One region of the Bradyrhizobium sp. Pa8 genome, then DNA from elsewhere that is predicted to be linked to it. Evidence: predicted binding sites of a transcription regulator. Region 1 holds the regulator's gene; the other holds the start of a gene.
What was found. The regulator LexA, encoded in region 1, represses DNA repair genes until DNA is damaged. The targets are predictions, from matches to a motif close to TGTTCNNNNTGTGTTCNG.

Region 1 (4,416 bases):
CTGAAATCCCAGGCGGACCCGCTGCCTGACAAGGATCAAGGCCCCGCAGCGCCGGACGTCAGTCCGTACAAGCAGCCGGGGGGCTGACCGATGCTGGCCGTGGCTCTCGTCTTTCTCGTCCTCGCCATGGCCATCCTCGTACCGGTCTGTCTCGCCTTCTGGATCATGCCGCGGCGGACTTGATGCTCACCCTTCATCGTAGAGCGGATGACGCAGGACAAATCATCCTGCGCGGCCACTGTTTTGCCTCTGCGCCTGCACTCGGCTAGAACTCTCGCCGCCGATTTGCCCGAACGGGCCCAGCAGGAGTTTTCACCCGTGGCCCTGATGCCGGTATCCGATGCGCTCGCCGCGGTGCTGGCGGGCGCAGAGCCGCTGCCTGAAGAGATGATCGCGCTCGACGCAGCCTTCCACCGCGTGCTGGCGCGCGATGTCGCGGCGCGGCGCACGCAGCCGCCGCAGGCGATGTCGGCAATGGACGGCTATGCGGTGCGCGCGGTCGATGCGGCGAAGATCGACTCCCAGCTCACCCTGATCGGCGAGGTCGCGGCGGGCCGCCCGTTTGCGGGATCGGTCGGCGCCGGCGAGGCCGTGCGTATCTTCACCGGCGGTGTCGTTCCCGATGGCGCTGATTCGGTCGTGATCCAGGAGGATACGGTCGCGGACGGCAAGTGCATCACCATCAAGGAAGCCGCCGTAACGGGGCGGCACATCCGCCCCGCCGGCGTCGACTTCTCGGAAGGCGACGTGCTGCTGTGCAAGGGAGCCCGGCTCACCGAGCGCGACCTCGCGCTCGCCGCCGGCATGAATTACCCGCAACTGCCTGTCCGACGACGCCCGAAGGTCGCGATTCTCGCGACCGGCGACGAGTTGGTGATGCCGGGCACCACGCCCGGTCCCGGCCAGATCGTTTATTCGAACGGCTACGCCCTGCACGCGCTCGCCCGCAGCGAGGGCGCCGATACCATCGACCTCGGCGTTGCCGCCGACACGCTGGAGGCCACCACGGCCGGCATCGGCCGCGCGCGGGAGAGCGGCGCGGACATCCTGATCACGACCGGCGGCGCGTCGGTCGGGGACCACGATCTGGTCCAACAGGCGCTGAGGGACGAAGGTATCTCGATGGCGTTCTGGAAGATCGCGATGCGGCCGGGCAAGCCGATGATGAACGGGCGGCTCGGCGCGATGCGCGTGATCGGCCTGCCCGGCAATCCCGTGTCATCCTATGTTTGCGGCTTCCTGTTCATGGTGCCGTTGATTCGCGCGCTTTCGGGCCGTTCGATGATTCATCACCGCCGCGAACGCGCAGTGCTCGGCCGCGATGTCGGCGCCAACGACCAGCGCGAGGATTATCTGCGCGCACGCCTCGAGCTGCGCGACGACGGCACGCTCCTCGCCCTTCCGGTCAATCACCAGGATTCCTCGCTTCTTGCGAATCTCGCTGCGGCACAGGCACTTCTCGTGCGCGCGCCATTCGCGCCGAAGGCCGAAGCCGGCACGCCTTGCGAGGTCTTGCGGCTGCCCGTCTGATCGCTTCGTTCGCGTGCGTTCCGCGAACTTTGTCGCGTTCACGGTAAATTAAGCAGTTGCGGAACATGTATCGAACATATAGTGTCCGTTCATGATTTGTTTCGAGCATGTAGCGGCTTACTGCTGAATTCAGCGTCTCGGAATCGAACGACATCAACCGGGGGATTTTGGTCGAGATGTTAACGCGCAAACAATACGAGCTCCTGCGGTTCATCAGCGAACGGCTGAAGGAAAGCGGCGTGCCGCCCTCCTTCGACGAGATGAAGGACGCGCTCGACCTGCGCTCGAAATCGGGCATCCATCGCCTGATCACCGCGCTTGAGGAGCGTGGCTTCATCCGGCGCCTGCCCAACCGCGCCCGCGCCATCGAGGTGATCAAGCTGCCCGAGCTTCAGGCCGCCGCCGGTAGCCGCCGCGGCTTCACGCCGAGCGTCATCGAAGGCAATCTCGGCAAGGTCCGCACGACCTCCAGCCCGTCCGCGGACGAGGGCGAGCGCCCCGTCGCGGTGCCCGTGATGGGTCGTATCGCGGCCGGTACGCCGATCGAGGCCTTGCAGACCCGCAGCCACACCATCAGCGTACCGCCTGACATGCTCGGCTCGGGCGAACATTACGCGCTCGAAGTGCGCGGCGATTCCATGGTCGAGGCCGGCATTCTCGACGGCGACATGGCGCTGATCCAGCGCAACGAGAGCGCCGACACCGGCGATATCGTGGTGGCGCTGATCGACGACGAGGAAGCAACCCTGAAGCGCTTCCGCCGCCGCGGCGCCTCGATCGCGCTCGAGCCCGCCAATGCAGCCTATGAGGTCCGCATCCTCCCGCCCAACCGGGTGAAGATCCAGGGCAAGCTGATCGGGCTGTACCGGAAGTACTGATACCGGACGCGCCGGTACCGGTTACTTGGCGCCCCGCGCGCTTTCGATCGGCATCGCCGATCCGAGATTGGAGCGGACGATTGTCCGCTTCCGCTGGATAGTCTTTCTGGTTTCGCGCAGATTATCCGGCCCCTCCTCCAGCGGTACATCCTCGGCACGCCGCACGAAGCAGCCCTGCTTCGCGGCCTTCAGGTTCGAGGGGCAGTCATGCGCCGGATCGTTCAGATCACAGTTGCCGTGGCGCTGATCGCAGCATCAGCGTCGCAAGCCTTGGCCGCACAAGCCCTGGCCGCGCAATCGCGACCCCATGTCCGCAAGGATACCGCCGTGAGCGAGGAAGCCCGCAAGGCCCGCGACGCCGTCGACAAACCGTCGCGGCCGGGCTGGCAATATTCCGGCTGGTCGGCGCCTGCGGGGCGCTGACACGCGCCTCCGGAATGCACAGGGGCGGGCTTTGTTCCTGGTGGATTCGGGAAAGATAATGTGATTGCGGTCTGCGGCGGCGAGCCGTAGATTTGCCTACAACCGGGCAGAACCTTTCACATTTCCACTCTGATAGAGGCCTGCGCCTCGATTGAGAGACGTGGGTCGCTATCCCTGCATGAGGAGCACCCGATGTGTGACTACAGCCTGCATGCCGTCGCGTCGCGCCCCGCCGAAGTCGGCGAGACGATCGTCACGACAACCTTCCGCGGCACCTCGACGCGCGGCTTTGCCTCCGCAGCCGATCCGACCGTCGCGGTCTGCCTGCTCCCGGGAACGGAGCTCGCCTTCGCCGACAACGTCCGCTACGACAATCGCTGGATCTGGACGCGCACCGTCAATTCGCGCGTCGGCAAGTTCGGCAAGATCGATCCGCACATTCCCGATCGCCATCATGATGCGATCGAATTCCCCGACGGCAAATCCGTGCTGGTGACGCAGCTGGTCGAAGGCCAGCGCGCGACCGTGCTGCAACTACCGGTGACCCAGCCGGTCGGCGAGCGCGAGCACAAGCCGCAGATCATCACCGACAGCCGGCCGACCATCACCCGCCTGCCGATCGGCTGACATAGCCATTCCCCGCCGGCAGGTCGGGCCGGGATTGAAAATCGCCATCGCCGGCCGAGGCCGGCGAGATGTTGTCGTTCGTGTCCCGCGAAACTCCATCGGGCGGACCGAGCCGTTGCGCCTCCCACCGCACGAAGTTTGCGCTGTCCTGCCTGAATTTTGAACGTCCGTTCCGCAGCCAAATGGCCGATGCTTGGTGCGGCTGAGACGGCGGACACGTTCGATGAAGACCTTCATTCGCGTCGTTGAACTCTGGGTGCCTGACCGCACGCGCATGCGGCTTGAATTCGGCGGCGGCCTCTACGGCGAAGGGTTGTCCGCGTTTAGGGACGTGAGCGAGGATCTGCAGTTCGGATATGACGAGGGGCTTCCCGGCAAGGCCTGGGCCAGCGGCCACCCCGTGATCCTCACCAGATTCACCGATTCCTATTTCAAGCGGACCGATCAGGCCATCGCCGCCGGGCTGACCTGCGGCGTGGCGGTGCCGGTGTTTTCAGGCGAATTCCTGCAAGCCGTCATGGTGCTGTTCTGCGGCGACGACGAGGCCCATGTCGGCGCGATCGAGCTCTGGCACAACGATGCCGAAACCTCCCACGAGATGGCGCTCGTCGACGGCTATTACGGCACCGCCGACATGTTCGAATTCAACTCCCGCCACACCAGATTTCCGCGTGGCTTCGGCCTGCCCGGTCGCATCTGGAAAGCCGGCCTGCCGCTGATCATCAAGGACCTGCACGATGCCAGGAGTTTTCTGCGCTGGGAGGACGCCGCCAAGGTCGGAATCAATCTCGGCGTCGGCGTTCCCTACCGGACCGGCACCGATCAGACCTGGGTGCTGACATTCCTCTCGGCGCAGGCGACCCCGATTGCGCGACGCTTCGAGATCTGGGTCCCGGACGAGGCCCGTTCGGCGTTGGTCTTCCGCGCCGGCGATTGCAGCGCGCAGACCGACCTCGCC
Region 2 (4,416 bases), 200 kb from region 1:
ACAGCTGGTTCAGCACCACATCCGGCACGGCGTCGCGCTTCAATTCGATGACGACACGGTAGCCGTCGCGGTCGGATTCATCGCGCAGGTCGCCGATACCCTCGATCTTCTTTTCCTTGACCAGTTCGGCGATGCGCTCGACCATCGTCGCCTTGTTCACCTGGTAGGGAATCTCGGTGATGATGATCGCCTCGCGCTCCTTGCGGATGGTCTCGATCGCGACCTTGCCGCGCATGACGATCGAGCCACGGCCGAGGTGGTAGGCGGCGCGGATGCCCGCGCGTCCGAGAATGACGCCGCCGGTCGGGAAATCCGGTCCCGGAACGATGTTGATGAGTTCGTCGATGGTGAGCGCGGGGTTGTCGATCAACGCGACGCAGGCGTCGATGACCTCGCCGAGATTGTGCGGCGGGATGTTGGTCGCCATGCCGACCGCGATGCCGCCGGCGCCGTTGACGAGCAGGTTCGGGAACTTGGCCGGCAGGACCGACGGTTCGGTCTCGTTGTTGTCGTAGTTCGGCTGGAAGTCGACTGTGTCCTTGTCGATGTCGGCCAGCAGAGCCAACGCCGCCTTCGTCAGTCGCGCTTCGGTGTACCGATAGGCCGCCGGGGGATCGCCGTCGACCGAGCCGAAATTGCCCTGGCCGTCGATGAGCGGCACGCGCATCGAGAAGTCCTGCGCCATCCGGACCATGGCGTCGTAGATCGACTGGTCGCCATGCGGATGATACTTACCGATGACGTCACCGACCACGCGCGCCGACTTGACGTACTTCTTGTCGGGCGTGTGCCCCTGCTCGTTCATCGAGTAGAGGATGCGACGATGAACCGGCTTCAACCCGTCGCGCGCATCAGGCAGCGCACGCGCCACGATCACGCTCATCGCGTAATCGAGATAGGACTTTTTCATCTCCTCGTAGATGGAAACGGGGCGAATGTCCGAGGGTTGCGCCGGCTGGTCGCCGGGCTTGTTGTCGTCGTCAGCCAAGGGGAAATCCGGTGAGATTTTATCTGGGAATCATATAGCGCATCGAGCCCCTGATAACCACCCTTGCGAGGCCAAGGGAAGCGCTTTTTCCCTTCGTTTTTTCATGCACTTACCGGGTTGGCGGGAGACTGTTCGCGCGCTCCATTTCGGGCACCGGCGGGACCTCGATTTCGGCGATCGCTACGGCCCGAAAACCACGGCATGCATGATCCGGCCAGGCATGAGGGTGAACAGCCCGGCAATGACGAGCGCGCCGACGAACGTCATGATCATGATGCGTCGGTGATCGGCGACCCGATGGGTGTGCGCCCGCCACACCGCAAGCGGTAGCATCACCAGCGTGAAGATCGACAGGAGATGGATCGGGCTGAATGGCCCGACCAGGCGGATCTGGTGGATCCAGAACGACGATGCCGCAACGACCGCCATGAGCCCCACCCAGATCCAGCCGATCGTCCGGTGCGGCAGCGTGCCCTTGGGGGCGGCAAACTGAACGAGGCCGAGCACGAAGGCGGCCATGGCGGCAAAGGCGTGCAGCGGGATCGCTGGAGCGGCCTCAAGCAGCGGCGCAACGCTCATGCAGGGCTTCCTCCGATCGACGGCCGACCCATGTAAATAGGATTAACATTAAGTTAATACCATTCACATCACGCCTCGTCAAAGGCTTGAGGTAGAACATGAGGCAAGCCCGGAAAACCCGAGCTTTGCCCGTCAATTGGTAAGGAATCCTGTCGCTCTACGCGAGCAAGGTGACATCAGGGGCGAAGCGCCCCCGCCCGCCTCAGAACGGGATATCGTCGTCCATGTCGCTGTTACGGCCACCGCCGCCGGCGGCAACGGCACGGCGCGGCGCGCTGCTGACGGGACCAGAGGAGCCGAAATCGCCGCCCGGCTCGTCGCCGAAGCTGCCCCCTCCACCGCCGCCGCCGCGGCCGTCGAGCATCGTCAGGGTCGAGTTGAAGCCCTGGAGCACGACCTCGGTGGAGTACTTCTCGGCGCCGCTCTGGTCGGTCCATTTGCGGGTCTGGAGCGCGCCCTCGATGTAAACCTTCGCGCCCTTCTTCAGGTACTGCTCGGCGACCTTGCAGAGCCCTTCATTGAAGATCACGACGCGATGCCACTCGGTCTTTTCCTTGCGCTCGCCGCTGTTCTTGTCGCGCCAGGTCTCCGAGGTGGCGATGCTCAAATTCGCGATCGGCCGCCCGTCCTGGGTGCGGCGGATTTCGGGATCCTTGCCGAGATTTCCAACCAGAATGACCTTGTTGACGCTTCCCGCCATCGCCGCTCTCCACTCCGAATGCCACTGAATTTCAAAAGGCCCGGGACGCGCCCGCATCCTCTGCAACCTGTTGACGCGACCCTATACGCTTGCGCGGACGGATCGGCCCGTCACCCCTCCACTTATCCCCACATATAGCACCCCTGGCCGGTTCGTTCCAGATTTGTTCTTGTGACATTCCTCACCTTGTTGCGTGAGCAGGACGACACCGCGCCGCACAAAGACGGCCTGCGCCAAATGGAACTTTCCCCAATTCCCCGAGGACAACGAAAACATTCCCCGAGGACAACGAAAACAGCTTAACATTCATCAAGTTAGAAGCAGTCCAGATGCCGCCGGACTGTTGCATTCCGGAGACGGACTCTGCCTCCCGCCTAAGCTACGCTTGCCTCGGAATTAGATTCTTATGGGCGTCGCGCCTGATCAGCCGCTTCGGGGACTTCGAAAAGCGGTCAGAAACTGGGGAGACCGCAATGAATAGGATCTTGATTGGTACTATTGGTGTAATCGCATTGGGGCTGTCGGCTCCCGCAAGCGCGGCAGATCTCGCTGCGCGTCCCTACACCAAGGCCCCGGCGCCGATGATTGCGACCATCTACGACTGGAGCGGCTTCTACATCGGCATCAACGGCGGCGGCGGCACCAGCCACAAGTGCTGGGACGCAGATTTCGGCGGCGGCGTTTTCTTTGGCGAAGGCTGCCACAACGCGACCGGCGGCACAGTCGGTGGCCAGGTCGGATACCGCTGGCAGTCGGCCAACTGGGTGTTCGGTTTCGAAGGCCAGGGCAACTGGGCCGATTTCTCGGGTGACAACATCAGCGCGATCACCGGCCTGCGCGATCGTTCGAAGATCAACGCCTTCGGCCTGATTACCGGTCAGGTCGGCTACGCCTGGAACAACGTCCTGCTCTACGTGAAGGGCGGCGGCGCCGTCGTCAGCGATCGCTACCGCAGCTACGACCTCGGCAGCGGCCTCGAAGTCGACCGGGCCAACGAGACCCGTTGGGGTGGCACCGTGGGCGCGGGCGTCGAGTTCGGATTCGCGCCGAACTGGACCGTAGGCTTCGAGTACGACCACATCTTCATGGGCAACCGCACCGTCGGCTTCACCGGATCCGGCAATTTCGTGATCGCCCCGCTCGGCGTTGCCACACGCTCCGATCGTATCAGCCAGGACGTCGATATCGGCCTCGTCCGCGTGAACTATCGCTGGGGCGGCCCAATGATCGCAAGGTACTGATATCCCTCTGAGATCGCTTGAAAATCGAAGGCCGGCCTCGCGCCGGCCTTTTTGCGTGGGCAACGGGAATGATAGGTCAGTTATCATTACGTTTTGCAAATATTGTGGCTTTTGGGAGACACAACTTGCGGCTTTGCTGGTGTAAGCACGACATCAGTTGGACCACGGCGTCCGATGTCCTTCCGAACGCACGGAAGGCAAAAACAGAAACCGGGACTGGGATTAGTTTGAAAATGAAGAAGGTTTTGTTGGCTTCGGCCTGTTTGTTCGCTCTCGCTGCTCCGGCTTCGGCCGCTGATCTCGCGGCGCGCCCCTACACCAAGGCTCCGGTGGCGGTGGCATCGGTCTACAACTGGACCGGCTTCTACCTCGGTATCGTCGGCGGCGGCGCGTGGGAAAACGGCTCCGGCGACCCGAAGATGAAGGGTGGCTTCGTCGGCGGCACCGCCGGCTACAACTGGCAGACTGGCAACGTCGTGTTCGGCGTCGAGGCTGATGGTTCCTGGGCTGACGTCAGCGCTTCGGCGACCGGCGCCACTGTTGTTCCCGGCTTCGGCGTTGTGACCGCAACGGCGAGCTCGAAGACCGATGCCATGGGCACCGTGCGCGGCCGTATCGGCTACGCCGTCAATCAGGTCCTGTTCTACGGCACCGGCGGCTACGCCTGGATCGACAACAAGATCACCCTCTCCGCTCTCGGCCTGACCGCGTCGGACAGCAAGTGGCACTCCGGCTGGACCGTCGGCGCGGGCGTCGAAGCGTTCTTCGCTCCGCAGTGGTCGGTCAAGGGCGAGTACCTCTATCGCAGCCTCGGCGGCGAGACCTACTTCTCGGGCGCCCTGCCCACCGGCACGCTCAACTTCCACACCGTGCAGGTCGGCGTGAATTATCACTTCGGGGGCCCGGTG

Region 2: ACKWRH_RS23180 (single-stranded DNA-binding protein) is a predicted target of LexA. The motif match lies at 2,421-2,438, and genes of this name have one in related genera.

What each region holds. Positions count from the first base shown of each region.
Region 1 covers NZ_CP176767.1:5,217,854-5,222,269, forward strand. Annotated here, with positions in the region: gene ACKWRH_RS24215 (hypothetical protein) at 1-87, shown strand, start outside; gene ACKWRH_RS24220 (molybdopterin molybdotransferase MoeA) at 319-1,530, shown strand; gene lexA (transcriptional repressor LexA) at 1,707-2,408, shown strand; gene ACKWRH_RS24230 (hypothetical protein) at 2,616-2,831, shown strand; gene ACKWRH_RS24235 (hypothetical protein) at 3,024-3,458, shown strand; gene ACKWRH_RS24240 (GAF domain-containing protein) at 3,682-4,416, shown strand, end outside.
Region 2 covers NZ_CP176767.1:5,022,767-5,027,182, forward strand. Annotated here, with positions in the region: gene gyrA (DNA gyrase subunit A) at 1-988, opposite strand, end outside; gene ACKWRH_RS23175 (DUF2306 domain-containing protein) at 1,169-1,567, opposite strand; gene ACKWRH_RS23180 (single-stranded DNA-binding protein) at 1,770-2,267, opposite strand; gene ACKWRH_RS23185 (outer membrane protein) at 2,741-3,508, shown strand; gene ACKWRH_RS23190 (outer membrane protein) at 3,742-4,416, shown strand, end outside.